DNA from 3 places in the Marinobacter sp. LV10R520-4 genome. Region 2 is predicted to be linked to each of the others. Evidence: predicted binding sites of a transcription regulator. Region 2 holds the regulator's gene; each other region holds the start of a gene.
What was found. Region 2 encodes FliA, which starts transcription of late flagellar genes. Its sites were predicted from a motif close to CTAAAGTTTNNNNNNNNNNNGCCGNTAA; they were not measured.

Region 1 (4,353 bases), 1.5 Mb from region 2:
TGGCAGAAATCACCTGTTGTGTGTTCAAGGCGGGTTTTGTATGGCGGGTGATCGACAAAAAATGGCCGGATTTTGAAGCCGCCTTTCACGGCTTCGTACCAGCCTACTGGCAGCAGGTGCCGCCGGACGTTCTAGAGGCACTGGCCATGGACGAACGCATCGTGCGCAACCTGCAAAAAATCCGCACGGTGCCGGAAAACGCCCGCATGATTATGGACACAGTCCACGAGCACGGCAGTTTTGGTGCTTTTCTGCGCCAGTGGCCGTCGTCTGACCAGGCCGGATTGCTGCTGTGGTTAAAGCGCCAGGGTTCGCGCCTGGGTGGTAACAGCGCCCAGTATTTTCTGCGCCGGGTGGGCTGGGACGGCTTTATTATGTCCAACGATGTTATTCAGGTGCTGCGCCAGGCCAAGCTTTTAGATGCATCAACAAGCAGTAAAAAAGGCCTGTATCAGGTGCAGGAGGCGTTCAATGCCTGGCATGAAGAAACCGGCCTACCTTACAGTCAATTGTCGCGAATAGCCTCTTATTCAATCGATAGTTAAAGCGAGTCAATCGATGGTTAAGGCAATGTGTCCCAGCTTTAACGGTAAGTTTTCAGCCAACAGATCTATAGTTTGGTGAACACTCAGGAGGACTGTGTCATGAATCGTTTAGGTAAAACCTTTTTTGGATTTGTATTCGCGCTAACGTCCGCCATGGCAATGACCGTTGCGAATCCGGCGCTGGCGGCAAGCGCTGAAGATCTTGACCGCAATGCAATGCAGTCGTTGGATACGCTATATAAAGTTCATCCGGTGGCTGAAACTTTATCGAAAAGTGCCAAAGGTATTTTGGTGTTCCCCAATATCGTAAAAGCCGGCCTGGTCTTTGGCGGCAGCTATGGCGAAGGCGTGTTATTGAAAGGCTCGGCCGTGACTGATTACTACAATTCCATCACCGGTTCCTGGGGTTTGCAGGCCGGAGCACAGACCTACGCTTACGCCGTGTTTCTGATGACAGATTCCGCCGTGGCCTACCTTGAGAAAACCAACGGCTGGGAAATTGGTGTTGGTCCGACTGTCGTTCTGGTTGACGAAGGCGTGGCTAGAAACCTGTCGACCTCGTCCCTGAAAGACGATGCTTATGCGTTTATTTACAGCCAGCAGGGCCTGATGGCGGGGCTGAGTATTGAAGGTACTAAAATATCCCGCATTGACCGTTAAAAGACAGAGTGGCGTTACCGCAAACAACTGCAGTAACGCCAAACTACTGGTGGTTAAATCAGCAGCAGTACCAACAGCTCACAAAACACCACGCTGGCCCCCAGTGCATCCCCGGTATAGCCGCCTAGCTGGCGCTTCAGATACCAGCCCCACAGCAGAGCAACCCCAATCACTGCCACCGGTGCCAGCAGCCATAAGCCTGGCAGCCAGGCGCTGAACACCAATGCCACCAGCAGGGTAAACCCACTGCTGTACCCGAGCCGCCGGCGGGAAAAGCCTTCGGCCACCGGTTTGCTTTTGCTTTTGTCGGGATCGGTCACGTAATTCAGGAATGACATCAACAAAAGTGGCGTTTGCCGACTGATAGCCGGTGCCAGAAGCAGCGCCAGCATGATGTGATGGCTTTCCACCAGCAGGGCGGCCTTAAGCGCTAACGCCAGCACCAGTGCTACTGTGCCATAGGTGCCAATGCGGCTGTCTTTCATGATTTCCAGACGCTTTGCAACGGTATAGCCGCCGCCAAACGCGTCCACGCTATCGGCCAGCCCGTCTTCGTGAAAAGCGCCGGTAATGAAAAGATGAAAACACAGCACCAGCAGAATGCTGACCAGCGGACTGCAGAGCAGCCCCAACAGCGCAAACAACCCGGCGTATAAAGCGCCCAGCAACAAACCAACCAGTGGAAAGTACACGCTGCACTGGTTCATCAGTTTTTGGGAATAATCAATCGATACCAGCATGGGTATGCGGGTTAAAAATCCGACGGCCAGCCAGAATGCCTGCCACTCGCGGGCAGCGGCGGTCTTAGTCTGTTGGGGTGTATGATCTGGACCTGTCAAAGCGAACTCCGTATGGGTGTCAGCCTGGGATAGTACCGGATTGACTGCGCCGAATGTGGCGTCATGCCGCGGTGGCCTTAAACCTTTGTTAAAAGGCGTAATATTGAGCGTTGTAGATTCAAGAAATATTTGTACCTGTCGATAACAGAGACACAAATTTAAAGCCAGAATAGCGCTCAAAAAACGTTATTCTGCAAAGATTCTTTGAAAAGCTGACAAAAGGAGTACACCTATGTTTCTTACACAAAACCAGGCTCGAAAGGCACTTCAAGCAGTGATTGATGACGGAGCCCCGGATACCTACCCACAATGGCTGGCGCCGCTGGTTGAGTATATGGGCGCGACGGAGCGTAATGAACTTGGCATCGCCAATAGCATGGTCTCTGTGGCACAACACGTATCCACTCTGGGCCAGGGCGCGCTGGAATTTGATCATCGCATCAACGGTTTAGTAGAAAAAATCCAGACACTGTCGGCGGCCATTGAAGAAATGTCTGCCAGCGCGGTGGAAGTGGGCAGTCTGGGGCAGGATGTTCTGCAGCAGGCCTCCAGTGTGAACAACTACACAAAGGAGTCTACAGAGGCATTGGACGACATGGAGGCCAAGCTGGCCGAGGTCGATACGGTGCTGACCCGAGCTAATGAAGAAATGAAAGCACTGGCCGCGCAAACCAAACGAATTGAGTCGCTGACCAACGTCGTTAATGAAATTTCTGACCAGACCAACCTGTTGGCGTTGAACGCGGCCATCGAAGCGGCCCGGGCCGGCGATGTGGGCCGCGGTTTTGCCGTGGTTGCCGATGAAGTGCGCCAGTTGGCGTCGCGCAGCTCTGGTGCCGCCAGTGAAATCAATGGCATTGTGAGCGACATTATTTCTGGTTCCGAAAGTGTTCAGGCGCGCCTGGCAAATTCGGTTGAAGCTGTACAGCTGTCCGGGCAGAGCCGCGAGCGGGTGGCTGAAGTTATTCGTAGGGCCCGAGAGTCGTCGGTTCAGAACGTTGACCTAGCTTCTTCCATCGCTTCAGCGGCGGAAGAGCAAAGCCAGGTTTCCGGGGATATGGCGTGCCAGGTCAGTGCTAACTCGGAGGACTCTGCGGCGCTGGGCCGTATTTTTCAGGAGCTGGTGAGCACTATTGCGCCGCTGCGCCATAATAATGATGCCGGGTTCGAGTATTTGCAGGCAAATTCACCGCAGATGGCGCTGGCGACTGCCAAGCATGACCACGTGGTGTGGGTAGACAAAATTATCCGCTTTGCGATATTCAACGAACCGGCGATTTCGGCCTCAGAAATACGTGATCACACCCAGTGCCGTCTTGGCGAGTTCCTGATCAGTCAGAAAGCCGCGGGTGCGCGCGGTTTGAAAGGTGCTGACACCCTGATTAATCAGGTTCATCCGCAGGTACACAAAGTGGGCCGGGAACTTTACGAAGCGGCGCAGTCGTTCTATAGCGGTAAGTTGAATAGCGACCGTTACGACGAGACGTCTACCCGTTTGGTGGGGAGCCTGAATCACAGTTCCGAAGAAGTGGTGGCCTTGCTTGACGATATGATCGCGCAGTTGGGTCGCAATTAGTAAAGCACTCGGGAGCTGGCGGTGGTTAAGAAATGTCAGGACCTGTATCTAAGGCATAATCATCAGACTCATTAATGAGATAAAAGCGAGGCAACCTGGTGACATTATTTAACAATCGATGGACAAAAACCACGCGTTGGGCGTGATGGTTTCGGCCGGTATGGCTCAGGCTGAAACGCTTGAAGATCGAATCTCGGAAGGAGAGTCGATTCGCCTAGGTTTTGCTGCAGGCCCACCCTGAGCGTACGCCGGTCGTACCGATGCCGTGCCCATTAACGTGCTGGACGCCAAGCACGTCGCAGACCTGAATGAAAGTTTCGATATCTCTGACCCAGAGGTGTTTGTAGGGCGTGCAAAACAGGTTGTCGGTGTCGGTTTCCGCCCTGAAGACAGCGCCTTCCGCGCCGAATTCAACAAAGCCCTTAAGGACTACATGGTCTCTGATGAAATGATGGCAACCGTAACGCCTGACGAATATATCAAGGCGTTTTTACCCGGCGCCATGACAATGGAAGACGCCTGTAAGTCTAACTGGAGTCGGGTTAGAGCTGGGAGAGAGTTGGGTAAGAAGCCTGGTAGTGCGTTCGTTCTGGGGGTTGTCCAGCAGTCTTTCTGGCGACCCCTGCTCTTCAATCTTGCCATCAAAGAACAGGCAGATCCGGTCTGAGATTTCCCGGGCGAAGCCAATCTGGTGCGTTACCATCAGCATGGTCAGGTTGTGCTGATCGAACAG
Region 2 (4,353 bases):
ATCGAATACGTTTTCCGCCGAGTGACAGCAGTTCACCAGGGCATCCAACTGCAAAAAACCAGCGCCGCCTTTGACCGTGTGAAAACCACGGAAGATGGCATTCAGCAAATTGCTGTCGTCAGGATTCTGCTCCAGATCCACCAGCTGCTCAGACAACAGTTCAAGAATCTCACCGGCTTCAACCAGAAAGTCCTGCAGGATTTCTTCATCGCCATCAAACGACATGTTTGTTCCTCATTGCTCAGAAACCAAGACTGGACAACAGGTCATCCACGTCATCCTGACCCGACAACACATCTTTGCGTTGTTCAGGCTGCATTTGCGGACCCACACCCTGTTCAGCCGAGGGCTGTTTGTCCTCAATCTGGTGCACTGTACCGGTCAACTGGTCTACGTGGCCTGCCATCACCACCAGGCTCACCAGGTTGTCTTCCACTTCACGCACCAGGGTGACCACATTTTGAATAACCTGGCCTGTCAGGTCTTGATAATCCTGAGCCAACAAAATTTCTGAGAGGTTACCGTACAGCTTGCCGGCGTCGGTGTTCAACGCCGCCAAAAACTGGTCCATGCGAGCGTGCAACTCGCGGAATTCGGTCGGTGCCATATCCCGCCGCCGAAGGCGCTGCCACTGCTGGTGCAGATCTTGGGCTTCGTCTTGAAAATGACGGGCGACCGGCATGCTTTCTTCTACCAGATCCATGGTGCGATTCGCCGCCTGACCCGTCATTTTCACCACGTATTCCAGACGATCGGAGGCGTCGGTCATTTTTGACAGAGCTTCTTGCTGTTCGGGGTTGCGCGGATCAATCTGAAAATTACGCATGGCTTCATGCAGGCTGCGGGTTAGCCGCCCTACTTCGTGGTACAAGCCCTGATCTCGCACTTCTGCAAGCTCGCTGATCATCGCCATAGCGCGGGAATAATCGCCCGCGCGCACGCTCTCAACCAGCTGTTCAGACTGTTGCTTTAATTTTTCCGTCAGCTCTGGTTCCAGGGCATGGCGCTCGCCTGTTGAATTGCTCATGGTTTGTATCCACTCTCCGGTTACTGAATTCGCTCAAAGATTTTTTCGATTTTTTCTTTGAGAACGGCGGCAGTGAACGGCTTTATAATGTAGCCGTTCACACCGGCCTGCGCTGCAGCGACAATCTGGTCGCGCTTGGCTTCGGCCGTCACCATCAGGATCGGCAGGGTTTTCAGCTGATCGTCGGCGCGAACAATCTTGAGCAGGTCAAAACCGGACATGCCGGGCATGTTCCAGTCGGTCACCAGGAAGTCGTACTTGCCGGTTTTCAGCATCGGCATTGCCGTATTGCCATCGTCGGCTTCGTCGGTGTTGGTGAAGCCCAAGTCACGCAGCAGGTTTTTGATAATGCGCCGCATCGTGGAAAAGTCGTCCACAATGAGAATTTTCATATTTTTGTCCAAGAGGACCTCCAATCGGTGGAATCTAGTCGAATCTCGTTGCATCACTGCCTGCAACTCGCGGGTTGCAGGCGCTAGAATTATGTAGGGTCCGTTTTCCAGTCGGCTAACCGGCTACGTAAGCGCAAGGCAGCCTGGCTGTGAATCTGGCTGACCCGGCTTTCGCTGACGTCCAGCACAGCACCGATTTCCCTCAGGTTCAACTCTTCCTGGTAATACAGGCTCAGCACCAGTTTTTCACGTTCTGGCAGGGTTTCAATGGCCGCCGCCAAACTGTTACGAAACGCCGACTCTGACACCCCGTGCAGCGGATTATCATCCGTCTCTGAATGTTCTATCGGCAGCTCGCCGGATTCATTGAGCTCATCCAGACTAAAAAGCCGGCCGCTGTTGGAATCAGCCAGGGAACTGTGATATTCCGAAAGCGTCATATCCAGCTCGGCAGCCACTTCGGCATCCTGGGCTTCGCGGCCCTCGCGGTCCTCTACAGCCTTGATAGCTTTGGAAATGCGCCGGGAATTTCTATGCACCGAACGCGGCACCCAGTCGCCTTTGCGGATTTCGTCCACCATGGCACCACGGATTCGAATACCTGCGTAGGTTTCAAAGGTCGCACCTTTGCCCGTGGCGTAGCGCTGCGACGCCTCAAGCAAGCCAATCATGCCAGCCTGCATCAGATCTTCCAGCTGAACGCTGGCGGGCAATCGCGCCAGCAGGTGGAGGGCAATTTTCTTGACCAGGGACGCGTGCTCTTCAATCAGCCGGGACGCGCCTGAAACACCCGACCGTTTGTAGACTCCGAGATCTTTCGCCAATGTCATAAATCCGCTTTTTGTACGGGATGTGTTTTAAACTTCGACCAGCCGCTCTATAAAGAATTCGAGATGGCCCCGCGGCGATGATGGCAGCGGCCAACTGTCCACTTTTTCAGCCAAAGCCCTAATAGCCAACGAGGCCTTTGCTTGCGGGTAAGCTTCCAACACCGCTTTCTGGCGCCGCACCGCTTTTTTAACGGCCTCGTCGAAAGGCACTATACCTACATATTGTAACGCCACATCCAGGAAACGTTCTGTAACCCGGGTCAGTTTTTCATACAAAAGCCGGCCTTCTTGTTCGGTGTTTACCTGATTGGCCAGAATCCGGAAGCGGTTGGTGCGGTAATCGCGGTTCATCAGCTTTATTAAGGCGTAGGCGTCGGTAATCGACGTAGGCTCGTCGCACACCACCAACAGCAGCTCCTGGGATGCCCGCAAAAAGCTGACCACCGATTCGGAGATGCCTGCGGCCGTATCCACAATCAGTACGTCGATCTGGTCGGCAATGTCACTGAAGGCGTGAATCAGCCCGGCGTGCTCCATGGCACTGAGCTGGGTCATGCGCTGGGTACCTGATGAGGCTGGCACAATCTTGATGCCGCCGGGGCCATCTACCAACACGTCACGCAAATCGCAGTCGCCATTGAGTACGTCTTGCAGATTGCGTTTGACTTTCAAGCCTAGCAGCACATCGATATTGGCAAGCCCCAGGTCGGCGTCTAACAGCACCACTCGACGGCCCTTTTGTGCCAGAGCAATGCTCAGGTTGACCGACACATTACTTTTGCCAACGCCACCTTTACCGCCAGTGACCGCAATTACCTGAACCGGATGTGCTTTACTCATATTGATGATGGCCTCTTGCCATGTTTGACCGGGAACGGACGTTGCCGCTGCCCACTGTTCTGTACCGCCCGCTTGCTTTGCTGCTTTTACAATCGGCGTGTTCAAGACCCGCTGGCAACGGCTTCCTCCTGCCGCAAACCCTTCATACGTTCTACACCGAGTTGCACCAGAGCAAGCGCTTTCGCCGGGTGCAAGTCTTGGGGTATTTTCTGGCCGTCGGTGTACCAAGCCACCGGCAGACTGGTTTCCATAACAAATCCCAGCACTTCGCCCAGAGTCAAAGCCTCATCGATCTTGGTAATCACACAACCGGCAAGGTTTGCCATCTTATAGCAATGCCATACGGATTTCATAATCCGCGGCTGGCTGGTGGCAGACACCACCAAATGTGTACGGATTTTGTGATGACTGCGGACCAGCTCGGCTAATTGCTCCTGATAGCCCCGATCGGTGCTGGTCAGCCCGGCGGTATCAATCAACACCAGGCGACGGTCAGACAACTCATCCAGAATTTCATCCAGCGGGTGGCTTTCATCAACCACCCGTACCGGAACGCTAAGAATACGGCCAAACACAAACAATTGTTCGTGCGCCGCAACCCGATAACGATCGGTGGTAATCAACGCTAGGGAGTCGGCGCCGTGGCGCAGCACGTAGCGAGCCGCAAGTTTGCCGATGGTAGTGGTTTTACCCGCTCCGGTAGGTCCCACAAGGGCAAATACGCCGCCTTCATCCAGCCATTCCTGGCGCGAGGTACGCACGCCGTTAACCAGCATTTTGAGAGACTGCTTCCAGCCATCTTCCAGGCGCCCGGACTGGTGACGGCGGGCGAGATTGTCGGACAACTTGCGGCTTAAGCCAAACTCACCCAGGCGTTCTGCCAAGCGCTGCTGAAGAGCTGTAATATTGGCGCCGGCACTGGTGTCTTTTACCGCGGCAGGCGCAGCCTGACCGCTCATCAGCTCGCGCAGACTGCTTATTTCAGAACGCATGGCCGCCAGTTCCCCGGCATAACCCGCAGGCTGAGCGCTTTGCGCTGCGGCGTTTTCACTACGCCCGTCAGCGCCGGCCGGCAAGGTTCTGCCGCCCTCTGCAAACGGATCTGCGCTGGTCATATCGGCAAAGCCATTAACAGTTTCAGCAATGGAGCCGTAACCGGCCTCGCTTCCGGCGCGCTGCTCGCGCACACCGCGGATGCGATCACGGGAGCGGCCAAGCTCGTCTTCCAGGTGGCGCTGCTGGTCTGCCTGCAGCTCGGCCAGAT
Region 3 (4,353 bases), 310 kb from region 2:
GCATTGCGACGCGGCTTGGCGTGTTTGCTCAGGTACTAAACTCGGTGGCACCCAAGGCGAGTGAAATTCTAATGAATACCGGCTACAAGATGTTCCCGGATTCGATGCCTAAAAAAGGCAAAGAGGTAAGCGCGGAAAAGGGTGCATCCGCCGACCAGGTGGCATTTGCAGCAATTATGCGGGGCATTCACTGGTAGCAGACATTATACGGGTAACAAAAAAGCGGCGGTGCATGAGCATCGCCGCTTTTTTTATACCGCAGCTTTTCATTCTGCAATTTTTTAATTCTGCAACAACACTATTCGAAAGGCGGGGGTGGAAAGCCCCCAAGTTCCTGCCAGCGATTAACGATACTGCAAAAAAGGTCTGCGGTTTTTTCCGCGTCGTAGGCCGCGGAGTGCGCTTCTTTACTGTCAAACGGGATGCGGGCCAGTTTGCAGGCCTGGGCCAACACAGTGTGGCCATAAGCCAGGCCGGCCAGGGTGGCGGTATCAAACGTCGAGAACGGATGAAACGGGTTGCGTTTGATGTCTGCGCGCATGCTGGCGGCGAACACAAAGTTGTGGTCGAACGTGGCGTTGTGCCCCACAAGAACTGCACGTTTGCAGTCAAAGGCCTTCATCGCTTTGCGTATCGGACTGAATATTTCACTCAGGCCTTCGCGTTCCGGCACAGCCTCACGCTCTGGGTCCCACGGATCTATGCCGGTAAAGTCCAGCGATGACTGCTCGAAGTTAGCGCCTTCAAACGGGTCTATCTGCTGCAGGTAAGTTTCGCCACGGTGCAGAAAGCCGTTTTCGTCCATGGTGACCATCACCGCTGCTATTTCCAGCAAGGCGTCTTTGGCGGGGTTGAATCCGGCCGTTTCAACATCTACCACAACAGGAAGAAACCCGCGAAAGCGACGGGACATGGGGTGCGTTTGGCTGTTTTCTTCGGTCACTCAAACTCCAACGATGGCGCTATGTGAAAAGGTAATGTAATAAAGGATTACGCCAGGCGCCAGTAAATGGTTTCACCGGCGTTCAATGGCACGATGCTGCCACCGGCTAGCGGCAGCTCATCCGGCATGGTCCAGGGCTCGCGTACCAGGGTTATGGTGTCTGTGTTACGGGGTAGGCCATAAAAATCGGCACCGTTGAAACTGGCGAAAGCTTCGAATTTTTCCAGTACGCCCAATTCTTCAAATACTTGTGCGTACAGGCTGATAGCACCAAACGCCGAGTAGCAGCCGGCGCAGCCGCACGCCGTTTCTTTGCGGTCTTTGGCGTGGGGCGCGGAATCGGTACCCAGAAAAAACCGTTTGTCGCCGCTGGCCACTGCTTCACGCAGCGCCTGTTGATGGCGATTGCGCTTAAGAATAGGCAGGCAGAACAAGTGAGGCCTTATACCGCCAGCCAGCATGTGGTTACGATTGTACATCAGATGCTGGGGGGTGATGGTGGCCGCCAGATTGTCGCCTTGGTGCTGACGCACGAAGTCGGCGGAATCTGCGGTGGTGATGTGTTCTAAAACCACTTTCAAGGTGGGAAACGCCGCCAGTGTAGGCGCCAGAACCCGCTCCAGAAATACTTTTTCACGATCAAAAATGTCGATGTCGGCATCGGTCACTTCGCCGTGTACCAGCAGCAGCATGCCGCAATTGGCCATGGCCTCCAGTGCTGGAAAGATATTGGCCACATCGGTTACGCCGGAATCCGAGTTGGTGGTCGCTCCGGCCGGGTAAAGCTTGGCAGCCACTACGCCCTGGGCCCTGGCTTGTCGCACGCACTCTGGCGTAGTGGTTTCGGTCAGATACAAGGTCATCAGCGGTTCGAAATGGCTGTTGCCGGCCGCGTTACGAATACGCTTGCGGTAGGCCAATGCCTGGTCGGCAGTGGTCACCGGCGGTACCAGATTGGGCATGATAATGGCGCGGCCGAATACCGCAGCGGTCGCGGGTACCACGTCATTCAATATGGCGCCGTCACGGACGTGCAGATGCCAGTCGTCGGGGCGGGTAATCGTTAGTTGCTGGGTCATGATTGCGAGCCACTCATTAAAAAACCGATGCGTTTTAAAAACGTGAAAGATGCAAAAGGTGAAAGATACGCGGCGGCGCCGAAAAATCTGCAAAAGTATAACAGAAGGTTGTGGGGTTTGTTTTACTCAACGGGCTGCGATGGCAACGGCGGCGCTATAAAAATGGACGGCGACCTAAAGATGCAAAGGGACTGGCCGATACCTTAGGTAACCGAGCGTTGAACGGCCACCCTGTGTGGCCACGAAGACATCTAAAGGTAGTGATCGATGACGTTGCGAATGCAATTGTTAAGCCGTTGTTTGCCGGCAGCCCTGGTGGTTTGCCCGTTACTGAGCGCGCCTGCGCTGGCATCCAGCTTTGGCGCGGGCATCGAAAACAGCCAGTGGTATTTGACGGAGTCGGTCTTTGAGTGTGCCCTGGTACACCAGGTGCCCGGCTACGGTCGCGCAACCTTCCGCCATCGCGCGGGTGAAAACCTGTTTTTTTCGCTGGAACCCGACACGCCGCTGATGCGCCCTGGAAGGGGAATGCTGGTGGTTGAGGCGCCAAGCTGGCGCCCTGGTGTTGCGCCGAGACCGCTGGGCCTGGTGACGGTTCCGGAAGGCCGCAGTGCGGTCGTATTAAGCGCTGTCCAGAGTATGCAGGTTGCCTATGGCTTGCTGGATGGCCTTTCCCCAACGCTTACCCGGCAGTCCTGGTTCAATTCTCAACCGGTGCGGGTGCACGTATCGAATGTCAACTTCGCTTCGCCATTTCAAGGTTATCGCGCCTGTGCAGGTAATCTGTTGTCGGCTAATTTTGATCAGTTGCAGGGTTCCCGTATTCTGTTTTCTTCGGCCAGTGTGGCGTTGAACGATGCCGACAGGCGCAGCCTGGATCAGGTTGTGGCCTATGTACTGGCCGATTCAACGGTGACTAGGGTATTGGTGGACGGTCATACCGACAGAAGGGGGAGCCGGATTGACAACCGGAAGCTGGCGCAAGATCGCGCCGATGCGGTGGCGGGCTACCTGAAAAGCCAGGGTGTTGAGGAAAGCAGAATTATAGTGCGCGCCCACGGTGACCAATTCGCGGCTTCCGGAAACCCGGCGCAAAACCGGCGCGTTGTTATTCGCATGGAGCGTGAGGGCGATAGCACACAATGGCAGCAGGCCACCGCCATATCTGAGCCGGGTGCTGGTTGATGGCCGGTTAATTAAGCAGGCTAATGGCGGCGGTCAACAGCGGCGCGCAAGGCTTGCTCTGATTCATTTTACGGCGTGCAGCACCTCCAGATGGGTGGCTACGCTTTCCGCCAGGGCCTTTAGATGATACCCACCTTCCAGCGACGAGATAATCCGGTCGTTGGCGTGGTCTTTGGCAACGCTGGCCAGCATTTCGGTCAACCAGCGAAAATCCTCGGTTTCCAAATTGAACTCGCCCATCGGGTCCAGCTTGTGGGCATCAAATCCTGCGGAAATCAGTACCAGTTGTGGCTTGAACTTCTGTAGCCGTTTCAGCCAGCCAGCTTCCACGGCCTTGCGATAATCCAGTGCTGAACAATCCGCCGGCAGTGGAATATTAATGATATTTTCAGCCTGGCGGTGCACATGGGTGTGCGGGTAAAACGGATGCTGGAAACTTGAGCACATAAGAATGCGTTCATCACCGCCGACGATGTCTACGGTGCCGTTGCCCTGGTGAACGTCAAAATCAATAATCGCAACCCGTTCCAGGCGATGGAAGCTCAGTGCACGCATGGCCGCCAGGGCCACGTTGTTGTAAAAACAGAAACCCATGGATTTGCTGCGCTCGGCGTGATGGCCAGGTGGGCGGGCGCACACGAACGCATTGGTGACCTGGCTGCTCATCACCATATCAACCGCCTGAATGTTGGCGCCGGCCGCCAGGCGCGCAGCGCGCAGGGTATCGGGCATCATCGCGGTGTCTGGGTCGGTGAACACGCGGCCACGGGTTGGCTGCATCATGTCGAGCTGCTTTAGATAGCTTTCCGGGTGAACAATCAGCAGTTGATCGCGGGTAATTTCATCCGGGCGAACGTAGTCAAGATCCTGGTTGAGCGCGGTGTCTGCCAGGTAACTCTGAATGGCGGCCATGCGCTCAGGGCGTTCTGGGTGCTCTGGACCCATGTTGTGTTTGTTACAGTCGTCGTGGGAAAAAAAGGCCGTGGTCATAATACGTTGGCTGCCCCGCTGGTTTATTGTATTTTTTTTATCATATCAGGAAAAAATCGGTTGCGGTTTTTCTTTGGTCTAACCTTAATCCTGGTCAAAATTGCGCCAATTGACGTTTTACATCAATTAAACAGCGCCTAAGATACACTGATTCTT

Region 1: a site for FliA is predicted at 2,162-2,189, ahead of ATG98_RS06100 (methyl-accepting chemotaxis protein). Genes of this name have one in related genera too.
Region 3: a site for FliA is predicted at 2,197-2,224, ahead of ATG98_RS15050 (flagellar protein MotY). Genes of this name have one in related genera too.

The regions. Positions count from the first base shown of each region.
Region 1 is NZ_PDJM01000001.1:1,293,676-1,298,028, reverse strand. It holds gene ATG98_RS06115 (DNA-3-methyladenine glycosylase I) at 1-545, shown strand, start outside; gene ATG98_RS06110 (lipid-binding SYLF domain-containing protein) at 699-1,205, shown strand; gene cobS (adenosylcobinamide-GDP ribazoletransferase) at 1,259-2,044, opposite strand; gene ATG98_RS06100 (methyl-accepting chemotaxis protein) at 2,277-3,620, shown strand; partial or broken gene ATG98_RS22240 (hypothetical protein) at 4,111-4,353, opposite strand, start outside.
Region 2 is NZ_PDJM01000001.1:2,779,409-2,783,761, reverse strand. It holds gene ATG98_RS13625 (chemotaxis protein CheA) at 1-225, opposite strand, end outside; gene ATG98_RS13620 (protein phosphatase CheZ) at 242-1,027, opposite strand; gene cheY (chemotaxis response regulator CheY) at 1,048-1,431, opposite strand; gene ATG98_RS13610 (RNA polymerase sigma factor FliA) at 1,509-2,249, opposite strand; gene ATG98_RS13605 (MinD/ParA family protein) at 2,277-3,089, opposite strand; gene flhF (flagellar biosynthesis protein FlhF) at 3,191-4,353, opposite strand, start outside.
Region 3 is NZ_PDJM01000001.1:3,090,532-3,094,884, forward strand. It holds gene ATG98_RS15035 (SDR family oxidoreductase) at 1-197, shown strand, start outside; gene rnt (ribonuclease T) at 299-943, opposite strand; gene pyrC (dihydroorotase) at 991-2,022, opposite strand; gene ATG98_RS15050 (flagellar protein MotY) at 2,290-3,207, shown strand; gene ATG98_RS15055 (histone deacetylase family protein) at 3,271-4,197, opposite strand.